Regions from separate parts of the Parabacteroides sp. Y3-G-102 genome, predicted to be linked through region 3. Evidence: riboswitches for the same ligand, from Rfam matches in the RefSeq annotation. Region 3 holds a riboswitch; each other region holds the start of a gene.
What was found. A riboswitch is a leader RNA that binds a small molecule or an ion and turns the genes downstream of it on or off. The one in region 3 is predicted to bind cobalamin.
Positions count from the first base shown of each region.

Region 1: it holds a riboswitch for cobalamin, as region 3 does, so the genes downstream of both, NBH16_RS08465 (porin family protein) here and NBH16_RS17470 (TonB-dependent receptor) in region 3, are expected to answer to the same signal.
Region 2: it holds a riboswitch for cobalamin, as region 3 does, so the genes downstream of both, NBH16_RS15645 (sirohydrochlorin cobaltochelatase) here and NBH16_RS17470 (TonB-dependent receptor) in region 3, are expected to answer to the same signal.
Region 4: it holds a riboswitch for cobalamin, as region 3 does, so the genes downstream of both, NBH16_RS16910 (TonB-dependent receptor plug domain-containing protein) here and NBH16_RS17470 (TonB-dependent receptor) in region 3, are expected to answer to the same signal.

Region 1 is NZ_JAMOKU010000013.1:77,212-81,142, forward strand. It holds gene coaW (type II pantothenate kinase) at 124-978, shown strand; cobalamin riboswitch at 998-1,200, shown strand; gene NBH16_RS08465 (porin family protein) at 1,493-2,101, shown strand; gene priA (replication restart helicase PriA) at 2,189-3,931, shown strand, end outside.
Region 2 is NZ_JAMOKU010000032.1:15,827-19,757, reverse strand. It holds gene NBH16_RS15650 (TonB-dependent receptor) at 1-458, opposite strand, end outside; gene NBH16_RS15645 (sirohydrochlorin cobaltochelatase) at 605-1,522, opposite strand; cobalamin riboswitch at 1,651-1,848, opposite strand; gene aspT (aspartate-alanine antiporter) at 1,934-3,631, shown strand; gene NBH16_RS15635 (bifunctional aspartate transaminase/aspartate 4-decarboxylase) at 3,644-3,931, shown strand, end outside.
Region 3 is NZ_JAMOKU010000039.1:38,255-42,185, reverse strand. It holds gene NBH16_RS17470 (TonB-dependent receptor) at 1-1,241, opposite strand, end outside; cobalamin riboswitch at 1,291-1,492, opposite strand; gene NBH16_RS17465 (anaerobic ribonucleoside triphosphate reductase) at 1,754-3,931, shown strand, end outside.
Region 4 is NZ_JAMOKU010000037.1:4,130-8,060, reverse strand. It holds gene NBH16_RS16910 (TonB-dependent receptor plug domain-containing protein) at 1-1,707, opposite strand, end outside; cobalamin riboswitch at 1,746-1,950, opposite strand; gene NBH16_RS16905 (putative transporter) at 2,060-3,742, opposite strand.

The DNA.
Region 1 (3,931 bases), on a different contig from region 3:
TTTAGACCTTACGGTTTTTAAATAAAGAGAGGCTGGACAATTGATTTTGTCCGGCCTTTTTTAGTATTGTATGCGGGTTTATGTACTTTTGTAGCGATTATTCAATTAAAAAGGGAAAGAATCATGGGAATCGTTATAGGTATAGATGTGGGAGGTAGCACGACCAAGATCGTCGGCGTGGAGGATAAGAAGATCAAGAACCCGATGTTCGTGAAAGCTACCGATCCGGTAACCTCTTTATTCGGAGCCTTCGGTAAGTATATTTATGATAATAACATCTCGCTCTCGAATATAGAGAAAGTGATCTTGACGGGTGTAGGTAGCGCCTATATCGATCAACCTTTATATGGCTTACCAACTGCGAAGACGGATGAGTTCCTTGCGAATGGGCTAGGGGCGCAATATAATACGGGACTGGACAGTCTATTGGTGGTCAGCATGGGAACGGGTACCTCCTTTGTCAAGGTACAAGGCTCCACGATCGAGCATATCGGGGGATTGGGTATCGGTGGCGGAACAATCCTCGGCTTGTCTAAGCTATTATTGAAAACGCATGACTTTCACCAAATAGCGTCTTTGGCCGAGCACGGTTCCTTGAATGATATCGACTTGCATATCCGGGATATTACGCCGCATCCGCTACCCGGCCTGCCGCTGGACGTGACAGCCTCTATTTTCGGAAAAGCGGACGCGAACGCTAAGGTTGAGGATATCGCTCTCGGTATCGTTCATATGGTCTTGCAGACCATCGGACAAGGAGCTGTTTTCGCCTCGTTAAATGGCGATATCAAGAATATCGTATTGATCGGTAACCTGACTCGCTTGCCACAATGCCCGGATATTTTCCCCCGTCTGGAGGAGATGTGCGATGTCCATTTCAAGATACCGGAGTATGCCGAATATCGCACGGCTATCGGGGCGGCTTTATGCTATATCAGGAACCGGGAATATAAGGATATTTTTTGTGGAAAGTGTTAGGCTACATCAAAACTTTATGTATCTTTGCTACATGCTTTGTTCCCTTTCGGCAATCGCCGGATAGGGATTAAAAGGGAATCGGGTGAGAATCCCGGACAGTCCCGCTGCTGTAAGCTTCATAAACGGGTTGAGCAATACTGTTGCCACTGTTCATTCAAGTGAATGGGAAGGCGCTTAAGACCGGAAGTAAGTCAGAAGACCTGCAAGGCGTGTATATTTTCGACGGCTTCGAGGAAAGGCCGGAAGAGAACGCAAGAACCGTATCCGGTTTTTACTATTCTTTATCCAAGGTTTTCTTATCAAGTCGTCTCATGGTTTCGGATAATTATTTTGCCATAATAATTAGGGAAAGAAGCATGAATCTGACCGACGGGATGAGCTCCGTGTGTAAGATGCATGCTTTCTTTGCGTTTAAAGGACTGGGGTATTCCGTGAACACTCTATAGAGAATATTTGTTTATTATTAGAAAAGTGCGTTTATTTGCAACGAGTAATTAACAAAAGAAGTATGAATATGAAGAAAATTGTGGGACTTGTTATGGTTGCCTTGCTAGCGTTGATGGCGCTTCCGGCGAACGCTCAGCTTAAATTCGGTATCAAGGGAGGTGTGAATATATCGTCTGTTCATTTCAACTCGGACGTGTTGAAAGCGGATAACGTAACCGGCTTCCAAGTGGGTCCGATGATCGAGACGACCTTACCGTTGGTGGGTGTCGGGATCGATGCGGCAGTGTTGTATTCGCAAAAGGGTTTGGAAACGACCTCGGCTGGCGGGGTGAAGACTTCGATGAAGACGGATTATATCGATGTTCCGGTCAACTTGAAATGGAAATTCGGCTTACCGATCGTCAAGGCGTATCTGGCAGCCGGTCCGTATATCGGTTTCCGTGTAGGCGGTGATAAGTTTTGGGATATCCCGGGTTCCGTAGCGGATCAGGTGAAGGCGAAGAATTTCAGCGCAGGTCTTAACTTCGGTGCCGGCGTGGAACTGATCAGCCACTTGCAGGTGGGTTTCAATTATGGTCTGGGACTGACTGATAACTATAGTATTGAGAAGGTGAACCTCTCCGACGGTGCCGGAAAGAACCGTGGATGGTCTATCACGGCAGCGATCTTGTTCTAAATAGGTGAAAATAAAATGAGAGAGGCTGGGCTTTAGAAGTCCGGCCTTTTTTGTTATTTTTGGGCTCGTAATGAAACACCTGTTTGAATGAAATACGCGGACGTCATACTTCCCCTTCCTTTGGAGAATAGCTATACCTATCGGATACCCGAAGATCTGGAGAGAGCCGTGACTCCCGGTTGCCGGGTGATCGTGCATTTCGGGAAGAAACGATATTATACGGCTATCGTCATGGAGGTACACGACCGGGAACCGGTATCCGATTTTGAGACGAAGGAGATCTACGCTTTGCTGGATGCCACGCCGGTGCTCCGCCGTCCGCAACTCCGTTTCTGGAAATGGATATCTTCTTATTATATATGTAAGCTGGGCGACGTGTATAAGGCGGCCTTGCCTTCCGGCTTAAAGTTGGAAAGCGAGACGGCGGTTACTTATAATGAGGATTTCGAGGCCACCGCCCCCTTGCGCCCGAACGAGCAAGCGGTACTGGATGCTTTTAGCGGGGTTTTGAAATTGACGATCTCGGAGTTGGAGAAGAAGACCGGTCTTCGAAATGTTGTCCCGATCGTCTCTTCCTTGATGGTGAAAGGGGCGGTCGAGGTGAGCGAGGAGCTAAAGCGAGGATTCGTTCCCAAGACACAGGCGTTTATCCGTTTGGCCGAGGCTTACCGGGATGAGACGAAATTACAGGCGGTGTTCGAGGATTTGAAACGAGCGAAGAAGCAAGAGCTTCTGCTGGTCAGCTTCTTGGATTTAAGCCATACCTTGAATCCCGCTTTATCGAAGGAGCTTTCCAAGAAAGAGCTATTGGAACGCAGTGGTTATACCTCTGCGGTATTGGAGGGGCTGCTGAAACGGGGTATCTTGGAGAGTTACGAGAAAGAGGTGGGTCGTTTGCAAGTATCTGTCTGCCGCTTGCAAGAGCCGAATCCGCTCAGTCCGGCGCAAGAGAAAGCCTATGGAGAGATCCATGAGGCTTTCAAGACGAAAGAGGTCTGCTTGCTTCATGGCGTGACTTCCAGTGGTAAGACCGAGATATACGTCCGTTTGATCCATGAGGTCTTGCGGCTGGGGCGGCAGGTTTTATATATGTTGCCGGAGATCGCTATCACGACCCAGATCACGGAACGGCTGGCGAAATTATTCGGGGATAAGCTATTGGTCTACCACTCTAAGTTCTCGGATAACGAGCGGGTGGAAGTTTGGAATAAGCTATTGCATAACGACGAGCCTATGCTGGTATTGGGGGTCCGTTCGTCCCTCTTCCTTCCGTTTAAGGACTTGGGCTTGATTATCGTGGACGAGGAGCATGAGAATACGTATAAGCAGCAGGACCCGGCACCCCGTTACCATGCCCGTAACGCTGCCATCGTCTTGGCGGGTATGCACGGCGGTAAGACCTTATTGGGTTCCGCCACTCCCTCCATCGATTCTTATTTCAACGCTACGGCGGGGAAATACGGTCTGGTTGAGTTATCTACCCGCTACGGTGATTGCTTGATGCCGGAGATTATTACGGTGGACGTGAAGGAGCTAAAGCGCAAGAAGATCATGAAAGATACCCTTTTCTCCCCTCTGTTGGTGGAGAAGGTGCGGGAGGCCCTATCCCGGGGCGAGCAGGCGATCCTATTCCAGAACCGCCGGGGATTCGCCCCGATGATCGAGTGCCGAGGGTGCGGGTGGGTGCCTCGTTGCGTGAATTGCGACGTTAGCCTTACCTACCACAAGGCGCATAATCAGCTGGTTTGCCATTATTGCGGTTATACCTACCGCTTGCCGCAGGTATGTCCCGAGTGTAAGGGGACGGAGTTCAAGATGCAAGGCTTCGGT
Region 2 (3,931 bases), on a different contig from region 3:
TGTCCGTAAAGTACAGAAGCCGGTCCCTTTAATAATTCAATAGACTCGATACAGGATAGATCGGGTACGGGATAAGAGTTGTTTATTGCCGAACGTTCATCGCGGATACCGTCTATCATCATGATAGAATGATCGAAACCACGGATCGACAATTGTTGAAATGCGCCATAAGATGTCTGGAATCGTACGCCCGGCATAAAGCGTACCGCATCTTGGATATTACGGATACCTCGCAACTCCAAACTACTCGCCGTAATGCTATTAATTGAAATAGGAAGATATTTCATAGGTACGTCCAACTTCGTGATTTGTGGACGTGGCTTGCGTGCGGCGGTCGCTACGACTTCTTGAATATTGAATGTCGTATCGGCGAAATTCGTGTACTCATTCTTGTGTTGTGCCTGCATCGTACTGATACATAAGGCTGTCAACGGTAAGATTGTCAAAACTCTTTTCATATATTTAGCATTATAACTGTTTATTGTATGCATGTGAAATCCCTTTCGAAAGAAATTCCATTTTCCTTCGAATGAAAATTTAGTTTCTTTCGGAAGGAATTACTTTTTCTTCCGAAAGGAATAAAACATAGATTTGGAGAACTTTTTTAGTCCTTCTCTACCGCATAAGCTTTCTTCTTATCAACGATATCGATCATCTTATGTTTAGCCATGAAACGGGCATGTTCGATGAAGATCTTCTGAATATCCGGATTCTGTCCCAGACCTTCCATAAATACGCTTACCTCGTAGCCTTTCTTTTCCAGTTCCTCTTTCCAATCACCGGCGATATCGTTTTTCGCATGGTCTCCGGCGACAAACATAAATGGCATCAACAAGACTTTCTTCGTTCCATTGGCCTTTACTTGGGCTACCATCGTATCAAAAGTAGGATAGCCCTCGATGGTTCCTACGGAATAATCCTTGAATCCCTTCTCCTTCAACATATAATCCAACATGGCATATTGAGCCGTCGCCGGAGTATAAGTGCCATGGCCTACCAATAAAGTAGCGCCTTCTTTCGCCCCATTTTTTGTGATAGCGACGATTACCGCCTCATAATCCTCCGGTGTATACAATAAAGGATTACCGATACGAATCTCCTTGAAAGAAGATTTCATGGTGGCAACATCCTTACGTAAGGATTCCATCTCGATACCTTCGATTATATTCGTGGATTGGATCAAGACATGTGTATAACCATCAGTCTTTAATTTTTCCAAGGCCTCGATCGGGTTCAGTTTCTCTACGCCACGAGCTTTTAAGCGGCGCATTACAATGCGAGAAGTCCATGCCTCACGCAACTCAACATCTTTGAAAGCTTCTTTCGCTTTTTGATTGATCGCGTCGATTGTCAAGGCACGGGTATCATCATGGGTTGTTCCAAAATGTACCATCAATAAAGCGGCCTTATCGCCCGGTTGTAAAGAGGCGAATAAATCGGATGCTACAAAATTCTCGCCATCGTGCGCACGACAAACTAGGCTGATGACCAGCAAGAAGAAAGATAGTAAGTGTTTCCTCATCATATGAATATATTAATAATTAGATTACATATCAATCCCACGGAGACAACGTATTATTACGTCTCCAACATCTTTTAGATATAGGTGATATTTCTATCCTCTTAATTACTCCTGACCCCGGGAGGAATTAATCATTACTTCGCTTGGCAGGTTTCCTGACTGGCTCGGAAAGCAACCTTCCCATCTTTCTTAAGACAGTGGCATAGCAGAACGCTTTCCTTTTCAAGAGCTTCACAGTAGCGGGCACTGTTCCGGATTCTAACCGGATTCCCTTTTATAGAGTTGTCGGTAGACAAACTCTATCACCTAAGCGGTCGCAAATTTATATAAATAATCCCGAAAAGTAACAACATCTTTCAAAGAATCCCTGTTCCAATAGCATCTTTTTTGTTTAACATCAAATAAATAGATATGGAATGGATAACTAATTTACTTCAACATTATCCGGAGCTAGCTATTTTCATAACCTTAGCTCTCGGTTTCTGGATTGGCAAGTTTAAGATAAAGAAGTTCACGCTGGGAACGGTTACCAGCGTATTATTGGTCGGTGTATTGATCGGGCAATTAAAAATCGATATAAGCGGACCGTTAAAGTCCGTCTTTTTCTTGATGTTCCTCTTCGCTGTAGGATATAGCGTTGGGCCACAGTTCTTCCGGGGATTGAAAAAGGAAGGTCTTCCTCAAATGCTTTTCGCCGCCGTCATGTGTATATTTTGTTTGATCGCTCCTTTTTTGTTAGCGAAACTTATGGGATATAACGCAGGCGAGGCCGCAGGATTATTGGCGGGCTCCCAGACGATGTCGGCAGTATTAGGAGTTGCCGAAGATACGATCGGACAGATGAATATTAGCGATACGGATAAAAGTGCTATGGTAAATGTAATGCCCGTGGCCTATGCGGTAACTTATATTTTCGGTACGGCAGGATCCGCATGGTTAGTGAGTGATATCGGGCCACGTCTTTTAGGAGGACTCGACTACGTGAAAAAAGCGTGTAAAGAGCTAGAGGCTAAAATGGGAAATAACGACGAGAGCGAGCAACCGGGCTTTATGCCTGCCGCCCGTCCGGTAACTTTCCGGGCCTATAAGATTAGTAATGAATGGTTCAAGGATGGCAAAAGCGTAAAGCAGTTGGAGGTGTATTTAGACCAATTGGGACGGCATTTGTTCGTGGAGCGTGTCCGTATTAATAATGTAGTAACCGATGTTAAACCGGATTTGGTTTTACATACCGGAAATGAGGTTGTCCTAAGCGGTCGCCGGGAATTCGTGATCGGAGAGGAGAACTGGATTGGCGACGAGGTCAATGACATTGAATTGCTCGATTTTCCGGCAGAGACGTTACCCGTACTAGTGATCCATAAGGAATACGTGGGGAAAAAGATCTGCTATTTACGCAATCAATCGTTCATGCATGGTGTTAGCATCAAGTCCGTAAGGCGTGCGGGTATCAATATCCCGGTCTTGGCCGCTACGGTGATAGATTCCGGTGATATGCTGGAATTGGTAGGCATGAAATCAGAGGTAAATAAAGCGGCGACGGCTTTAGGATATCCCGATCGCCCAACCAATCAGACCGATTTGATTTTCGTGGGTATCGGTATTTTCTTAGGGGGAATTTTAGGTTCGCTCGCGATTCATTTCGGGGGTGTCCCGATTAGCCTAAGTACGAGTGGAGGTGCTTTGATAGCCGGGCTCGTCTTTGGATGGCTTCGTTCTAAGCATCCGACCTTCGGGCGTATTCCGGAGCCTTCCGTCTGGATATTAAATAATTTGGGATTGAATATGTTTATCGCCGTAGTCGGTATCACGGCGGGTCCCAGTTTCGTGACCGGATTGAAGGAAGTCGGTATAAGTTTATTTATTATCGGTGCTTTAGCGACATCTATCCCGCTTATCATCGGTATTCTGATGGGACGTTACGTTTTTAAGTTCCACCCGGCTATTACTTTAGGTTGTACGGCGGGTTCACGTACGACAACTGCCGCATTAGGAGCGGTGGAAGATGCCGTAGGAAGTGAGACTCCAGCCTTAGGCTATACCGTTACCTATGCGGTGGGTAATACTTTATTAATCATCTGGGGTGTCGTTATTGTGCTAATCATGTAATATATATAATGTATGGACAAGAAGAAAATACATGTCACGAGAGAATATGAGAAAAAGATGTCGGAGATTAGCCCTTTCGAGCTAAAGAACATCTTGATAGAGTTAGCGGATGAGAGCGCTCGTAAAAGTACGCACATCATGCTGAACGCAGGAAGGGGAAATCCAAACTGGATCAGTACGGTTCCACGGGAGGCATTCTTCCTATTAGGGCAGTTCGCCTTGGAGGAATGCCAGCGGGAAACCGAATTGGCAGATGAGATGGCCGGAGCCGCAGGGGTTCCCAACCGCAAAAGGATCGCG
Region 3 (3,931 bases):
AACTCCGTACCAGCCGAAAGCTTATTATACTTGCCCAAACGAAAGATTCCCTTGACATTCAAGTTATGGTAATGAATCCGTTTCGTCATATCACTCTCTCCGCTTTTCTTTCCATCAAAGAAATCCTTATACGTACTATGATTGTCCGACAGATAATCAGCGTTCAAATAAGAGTTCTTATTAATCATGTATTGAGCGCCCGCCCCATAAGTGAACGTCTCTTTTCTCATATCATAGTTGGTCGTATTCACTTTATCCATCGGCATCGGACGATCGCTGGAACGTCCGAAGAAAGTGCCACGCACATAAAAAGACAAACGATCCGTAGCGTCGTACGTGAAACGTTGGTTGATCACGTTCCGGTGAAATCCCTCGGAAGCTTGCTTATTGGTAGGAACCAACTCGCCTTTACTCTCCGTATAGGGATTTAATTGCCAACCATCGGCCCGTTGATATTGATAAGAAGTATATGAACCGAACTTCCCTACATTCACGTCCGCGTTGACCGACTGCAAGAATTGGTTCTTGCTACCATAACGGCTATTGCTCGTCACGTTCACCTTATTGCGGGAATCATCCGTGATGATATTGATAACGCCGGCGATCGCGTCGCTACCATACAAAGCGGAAGCGGCCCCGTTCAAGATCTCTACCCGCTTTACGTTAGACATATCGATACGGGAATAGGTATCATCGCCGGCCAAACGCTTACCGTTTTCCAAGATAACCACGTATTTCTCTGTCAATCCGTTCATATTCATCGTAGCCCCCTGTCCGTTTTCCATAAATACGATACTCGGATTCAGCTTGGTCATCGCATCTTGGAAATTGGTTACGCTCGCCTCTTTCAAGTCTTTTCCCGTAAGCACTTTCACGGGAATAGGGGAATTACTCATGCGGCGATGCGAACCGGTACCGGTTACCACCACTTGATCGATATTCACATACTTTTCTTTCAGCTTAATAACGACATCTTTTTCCGAGTGATCCGTTTGATACACGCCTTGCTCATAGCCAAGGTAAGTCACACGAATACGATGTCTACCATCGGGAAGGTTCAGCTCAAATTTTCCGCTGGCATCCGTGGTTGTACCATTCAAGGATTCCGACACGCGGATATTCGCGCCCGGAATTGGTTCATTACTTTCATCCACGACCTTACCCTGTAAACGTACCTGCGCAAATGATACGTTTATCGCACAACTTACAGCTAAAGCCGCGCACAAACACTTTCTTTTCATAAACGATTTGTTATTATGTATATTTCCGCTTTCCTGACCCCGAGAAAAACAGCAATAAAAACGCTTGGCAGGTTTCCTGACTTACCTCGTAGAAAACGACCTTCCCGTCTTTTACAGACAGTGGTATGAGAAATGTTTTCTACTTTACAAAAGCTTACAGTAGCGGGCACTGCTCCGGATTCACACCGGATTCCCTCTTTATGACGAAACCGGATGGTTTTACGTCATCACCAAAACGGGGGCAAAAGTATGAATTATTTTATATAAACAAAAATATATCCCGGCTTATGTTCTTTAAAAGCTTTACAAAGAGAAGCTTATAACACATCACATCGCCAAAAAGGAAAACAAAAGCAATCATACAAGACACAAAGTTTTCCAAAACTTTTCACAACGCACTACAAATTAACACCTTAACATAATTTAATCAGCAAAAAGTTTTCCAAAAAGAAAATCATATAGTGTAATAAGATACCTTTGCACGCATAATCAATCACAAATTAATCGACATCATGATACAGACAGTTGTTAAACGGGACGGGCGTATCGTTGGCTTCAACGAGGAGAAGATAGTAACCGCTATCCGTAAAGCCATGTTGCATACAGATAAGGGAGAAGATATGCAACTGATTCGCCAGATCACAGATCATATCTCATTCAAGGGAGAACCTCAAATGACCGTAGAGGCGATTCAAGATGCCGTGGAACTGGAATTGATGGCCAGTAGCCGGAAGGACGTAGCGCAGAAATATATCGCTTACCGAAATCAGCGAAGCGTAGCCCGCAAGGCGAAAACACGGGATATGTTCTTGGAGATTATCAATATCAAATCCAACGACATCACCCGTGAGAACGCGAATATGAACGCCGATACACCCGCCGGCATGATGATGAAATTCTCCAGCGAGACCACCAAGCCGTTTGTCGATGACTATTTATTGAGCGAAGAGGTCAAGGAAGCCGTATCAAACAACTATCTCCATATTCATGATAAAGATTATTATCCGACTAAAAGCTTGACCTGCGTACAACACCCGTTGGATCGCGTCCTGAAATACGGATTCTCTGCCGGCCATGGCGAATCACGTCCGGCTAAACGAATCGAAACCGCCAGTATCCTTGGCTGTATCTCTCTAGAGACCGCCCAAAACGAGATGCATGGCGGACAGGCGATACCGGCGTTCGACTTCTACCTAGCTCCTTACGTACGTAATAGCTTTATCGAGGAAGTAAAGACCTTAGAGGATTTATACGGACAGGATTTCTCCCACTTATATAATAAGCCTATCGACGATTACCAGACACAGACCTTGGATGGATTAAGCGGTGATAGACGCGTCATACAACATGCCATCAACCGCACGGTAAGCCGTGTACATCAATCGATGGAGGCTTTTATCCATAATATGAACACGATCCATTCCCGTGGAGGTAACCAAGTGGTATTCAGCTCCATCAATTATGGGACCGACACCTCGGCGGAAGGTCGTTGCATCATCCGGGAGTTATTAAAAAGCACTTACAGAGGCGTAGGTAACGGCGAGACCGCTATCTTCCCGATCCAGATATGGAAAAAGAAACGAGGCGTAAGCTATCTGCCGGAAGACCGTAACTACGATCTTTACCAATTGGCCTGCAAGGTCACCGCCCGTCGTTTCTTCCCGAACTTCTTGAATCTCGACGCGACCTTCAACCAAAGCGAGGATTGGAAAGAGGACGATCCTCAGCGCTATATCCACGAGGTAGCGACCATGGGATGCCGTACCCGTGTATTCGAGAATCGTTTCGGACCAAAAACTTCTATCGGACGAGGTAATATATCCTTCTCGACGATCAATATCGTACGATTGGCTATCGAGTGCATGCAAGTGGAGAATAAGGAAGAGCGTATCGCCCTATTTTTCGCTAAACTGGATCATATGCTGGAACTTACGGCTCGTCAGTTGCATGAGCGTATGGAGTTCCAGAAAACCGCTTACGCGAAGCAATTCCCGTTGTTGATGTCTTCCTTGTGGTTAGGCTCGGAAAAATTGAAGCCTAACGATTCGATTGCCTCCGTTATCAACCAAGGCACCTTGGGCATCGGCTTTATCGGACTGGCCGAATGCTTGGTAGCCCTTACCGGGAAGCATCATGGCGAAGATGAGGATTCGCAGGCCTTAGGCATAAGGATCGTTACGTATATCCGGGATCGCGCCAACCAATTCTCTGAGCAATATCAACACAATTATAGCGTACTGGCAACTCCGGCTGAAGGCTTGTCCGGCAAGTTCACGGGAAAAGATCGTAAGAAGTTCCGATCGCTTCCGGGTATCACGGATCGGGATTATTATACGAACTCTAATCACGTCCCGGTATATTACAAGTGCAGCGCCCGTCATAAAGCCGAAGTGGAAGCTCCTTATCATGATTTGACTCGTGGCGGCCATATCTTTTACGTAGAGATGGATGGCGACGCTACCCATAACCCCGAAGCGATCATGCGTGTCGTGGATATGATGGATAAATACAATATCGGATACGGTTCCGTAAACCATAATCGTAACCGTTGTCTGGATTGTGGCTACGAGAACTCCACCCCGAATCTGGAAGCCTGCCCAAAATGCGGCAGCAAACACTTGGACAAACTTCAACGCATCACCGGTTACTTGGTAGGAACCACCGACCGTTGGAACAACGCCAAGCTATCC
Region 4 (3,931 bases), on a different contig from region 3:
AGGAATCTGATCCTTATAATTCTTAGCTTCCGGATCTGTCACATCAACCGCGTATTGAAAAGAATAAGTGGAAGCCAAAAGCAAGCTCATTCGTAAGGGCAATCGGAATTGTGTAGATAAATTTACATCTACCCCTTTAATATCCACTTCGCCCATATTCATCATCTTCCAAACATACATGGTAGGTAAAGCCACGATCTTATCTTTCACCGTATTATAATATCCATCCGCCGAAATACTGAAATGCCGCAGCCAATCCCCACAGGAAGAACTCCATGTTACCCCTACATTATATTGGGAAGTTTCTTCCGGTTTCAAATTTGTATTTCCCATACGGAGGTAATACAAGTCCGTAAATGTAGGAACCCGGAATATATCTTTGTAAGAGGCACGTATCCGCAAAGTACTTTCCGAGAATGGCCGCCAAGACAAACTTACAGCCGGGGATAAACGCCTCTTATCATCCGGTTTTTCCCCTTGCTCCACTTTATCAGTGATATATGTTCCCAATAAACTAGCGGTAGCCGTGAATCGACTGTTCTTATATTGCACCGCTAGTACTGATTGAGAGGCCATTCGCTTTGGATTAGGGCCGTTCACAAAATTATTGTCCAGCATAGAGCGAGTTAAATCCGTAGTCAACGTCGCCGATACATACTTTATAGGAGTATACAGCAAACCTACAGAGCCATAATACTCATTCTGTGTATTCAAATCGACTTGTTCGCCCGCAGCATATTTATCATTTATATCTAAATAACGAGTAAAAGCATAATTATACTTAGCCATGGCCCGTAGCGTAAATTTCTCATTAAGAACATTCTTATACCCCGATTGCACGAAAAAGTTATTATCCCATAATCGTTCAGAAGTGTTCTTGTTATATAAATTAACAGAACCGGGAAGCCCCCGCTCCGAATCAAAATAGTACGCCTTAAAGGAAAGTTCGCCTCCCCTTCCAAAATCGCCGAATAGATTACCTTCCAAATGGAAAGAATGGATATCGCTATTTCTTCGCTTCTCTCTCGTTTCCAATTCCCCATTAATTAATGTATAGGGATATTGTCCATCCGCACGCACGAAATCACCATGTAAGGATGCGCTCCAACGCTTTCCTAATTTTTGATCATAATGCAGCACAGGATTAAAAAGCCCGAAGGAACCTCCCTTAACCTTAAGATAAGTATGAAACGATTTGTCTTTAAACGTGGGCTTTCCGGTTTGTATATTCAAGGCGCCTGCCGAAGCATACACCCTTGCCGTTTGGAAAATGTCATCCGACTGCCCGATTGACAAGGAAACCATCTCCACATTATCCAACGAGAAACGGCTGATATCGACTTGCCCGCTTTGCGCGTCCGTAATCGTCACCCCATCGTAACTGACGGCGGTATGCTTCGCCCCCAAGCTACGTACCGAGACCGTTTTCAATCCTCCGATCCCCCCATAATCCTGTACCGTAACTCCCGAGAAGCGTTTCACGGCCTCGGATAGGTCTTGTACTCCCAAGCGATCGATTCCCGCCCGGTCCATAATTTGCAAAGGCGTACCTTCACGGGTGACCGACGGACGTACCTTCTCCACCACTTCCACCCCGGAAAGCTCGTGATAGGCCGTCGTATCGATCTGTTGACCGTAAGCGACACCCAAAGAGAATAACCATGCGCTAAAAACGCATAGGCATCTTATAAGATATAAATCTCGCATAGCAACATTTAGATTTACCAACGTCTTCACCCGAAACGTCGCATAACAAAATCATGGCAGGTTTTCTGGCTCGTCCACCCTCTGTCGGCTACCTTCCCGCCTATCCGATAGGCAGTGGCAACAAGATTTGCCGGGGCTCCAAGGACTTACAGCTACGGGTACAGCTCCGGACTCGCACCGGATTCCCTTTTACTGATTATTATCGGAATCGATAACATCTACACCTTGATTGGCCGCAAAGATACATGTTTACTTTTTGATTAGCAACAAAAAAGCCCCCCGGCGAATCACTTCGGCGGAAGGCTAGGGAGTTTACACTTTTCTAAACATTACTAACAACAAAATATTTATTCTATGTATAAAAGAATAATATCATTAACTGTGCGGTCAACACACGCAAAAACATGGTCAATGGATAAACCGTCGCATATCCAACCGCCGGCGCATCATTTCCTGCCGCCATATTGGAATAGGCTAACGCAGGAGGATCGGTCGTACTTCCCGCAATCAATCCCATCAACGTAAAATAATTCAGTTTATAAAAATACCTTCCCACACAACCGATAATCAGTAGAGGCAATAACGTTATTATAAAACCATAACCGATCCAAGCTACACCACCCTTATTGACTATCGTATCGACAAAACCTTCACCCGCACTCAATCCCACGCAGGCGAGAAACAACGTGATTCCTAATTCCCTCAATAGTAAATTAGAACTTTGCGTGGTATAAGTAACCAATTTATAACGATAACCGAACCGGCTTATCAATATCGCAACGATCAACGGACCTCCCGCTAATCCTAATTTCACCGGTTGAGGAATACCCGGAAAACTAATAGGAAGACTTCCCACGATAATACCCAAAACTATACCAACAAAAATAGTCACCAAATTAGGTTCATTCAAGCGTTTCATTGAATTACCCAGCGTCTCGGCAACTTTCTCCACCGCCAATTCACTACCGACCACTGTCACCCGGTCGCCTATTTGCAAGACCAGATTAGGAGTAGCTACCAACTCCAGCCCCGCACGATTGATCCGAGTCACGTTAATTCCATGTAAACGGCGTAACTGCAAAGCCCCTAATTGCTTACCGTTGATTTCAGACCGGGTAACCAAAATACGCCGGCTGATAAACTGGCTTTCCGCCGGAATCCATTGCTTACGATCCATCTGTATTTCTTGACCGATAAAAGTCTTTATCGCCTCCACGTCATGCTCTGCGGTAATAACAAAAATCTTATCATCCCCATTCAATACCGTGTTCCCCGCCACGATCTCTATCCGATTCGTATCGTTACGTAAAATACGGGAAATAACAAATTCACGGTGTTCCAACAATTTAGATAGCTCACTTACGCTACGACCAAAAATCGCCGGATTCTTCACCACCAAAGAGATAGGTACAGCCTCTCCTCCCGATTCCGTATCCGTCTCTTCTTCCAATTGTTCCGTCTCCTTCGCAAAAGAGATACGGAAAACATAACGGATAAAAATCATCGACAAGATAATGCCGATCACACCTAACGGATAGGCAACCGCATATCCTAAAGCGATCGTTTCATCCGAGATCCCCGTCATATCTGAATAAGCCTGTTGAGCAGCGCCCAATCCCGGTGTATTCGTCACTGCTCCGGATAAGATACCTACCATTGTCGGTATAGGAATGCCTGTAATATAATGTATAATCAAGGCAGTAATCACCCCTAGAAAAACAATACCGCAAGCAAGCATATTCAACGTGATCCCTCCCTTTCGAAACGAAGAGAAAAATCCGGGGCCTACTTGCATACCTACCGAGTAAACAAATAAGATCAAACCAAACTCTCTAAAAAAATGAACGACCGACGGATTCGCCGTAAAACCGAAATGCCCGAGAAAGATCCCGACAAACAGTACCATGGTAATCCCTAAAGAGATACCGAATAGCTTCAGTTTACCAAGCTGGATCCCCAGAGCGATCACAACGGATAACAAAAGGATAGAATGCCCTACCCCTTCTCCCCATAACAATTCATTAATCCATTCCATATCTATTCATGTATATATTAATTTAAGATAAAAAAGTACCTCTGGCGAATCACTTCGGCAGAGATACACATATTGAACATTTAGTATCCCAGTTTAATCTGGCATCCATTCTAACAACATTTACTAATATATTTTCTATTTCTTATGCTGATAATTTAGACAAACTTTCCTCTTCCGGCAAAAGGGTTA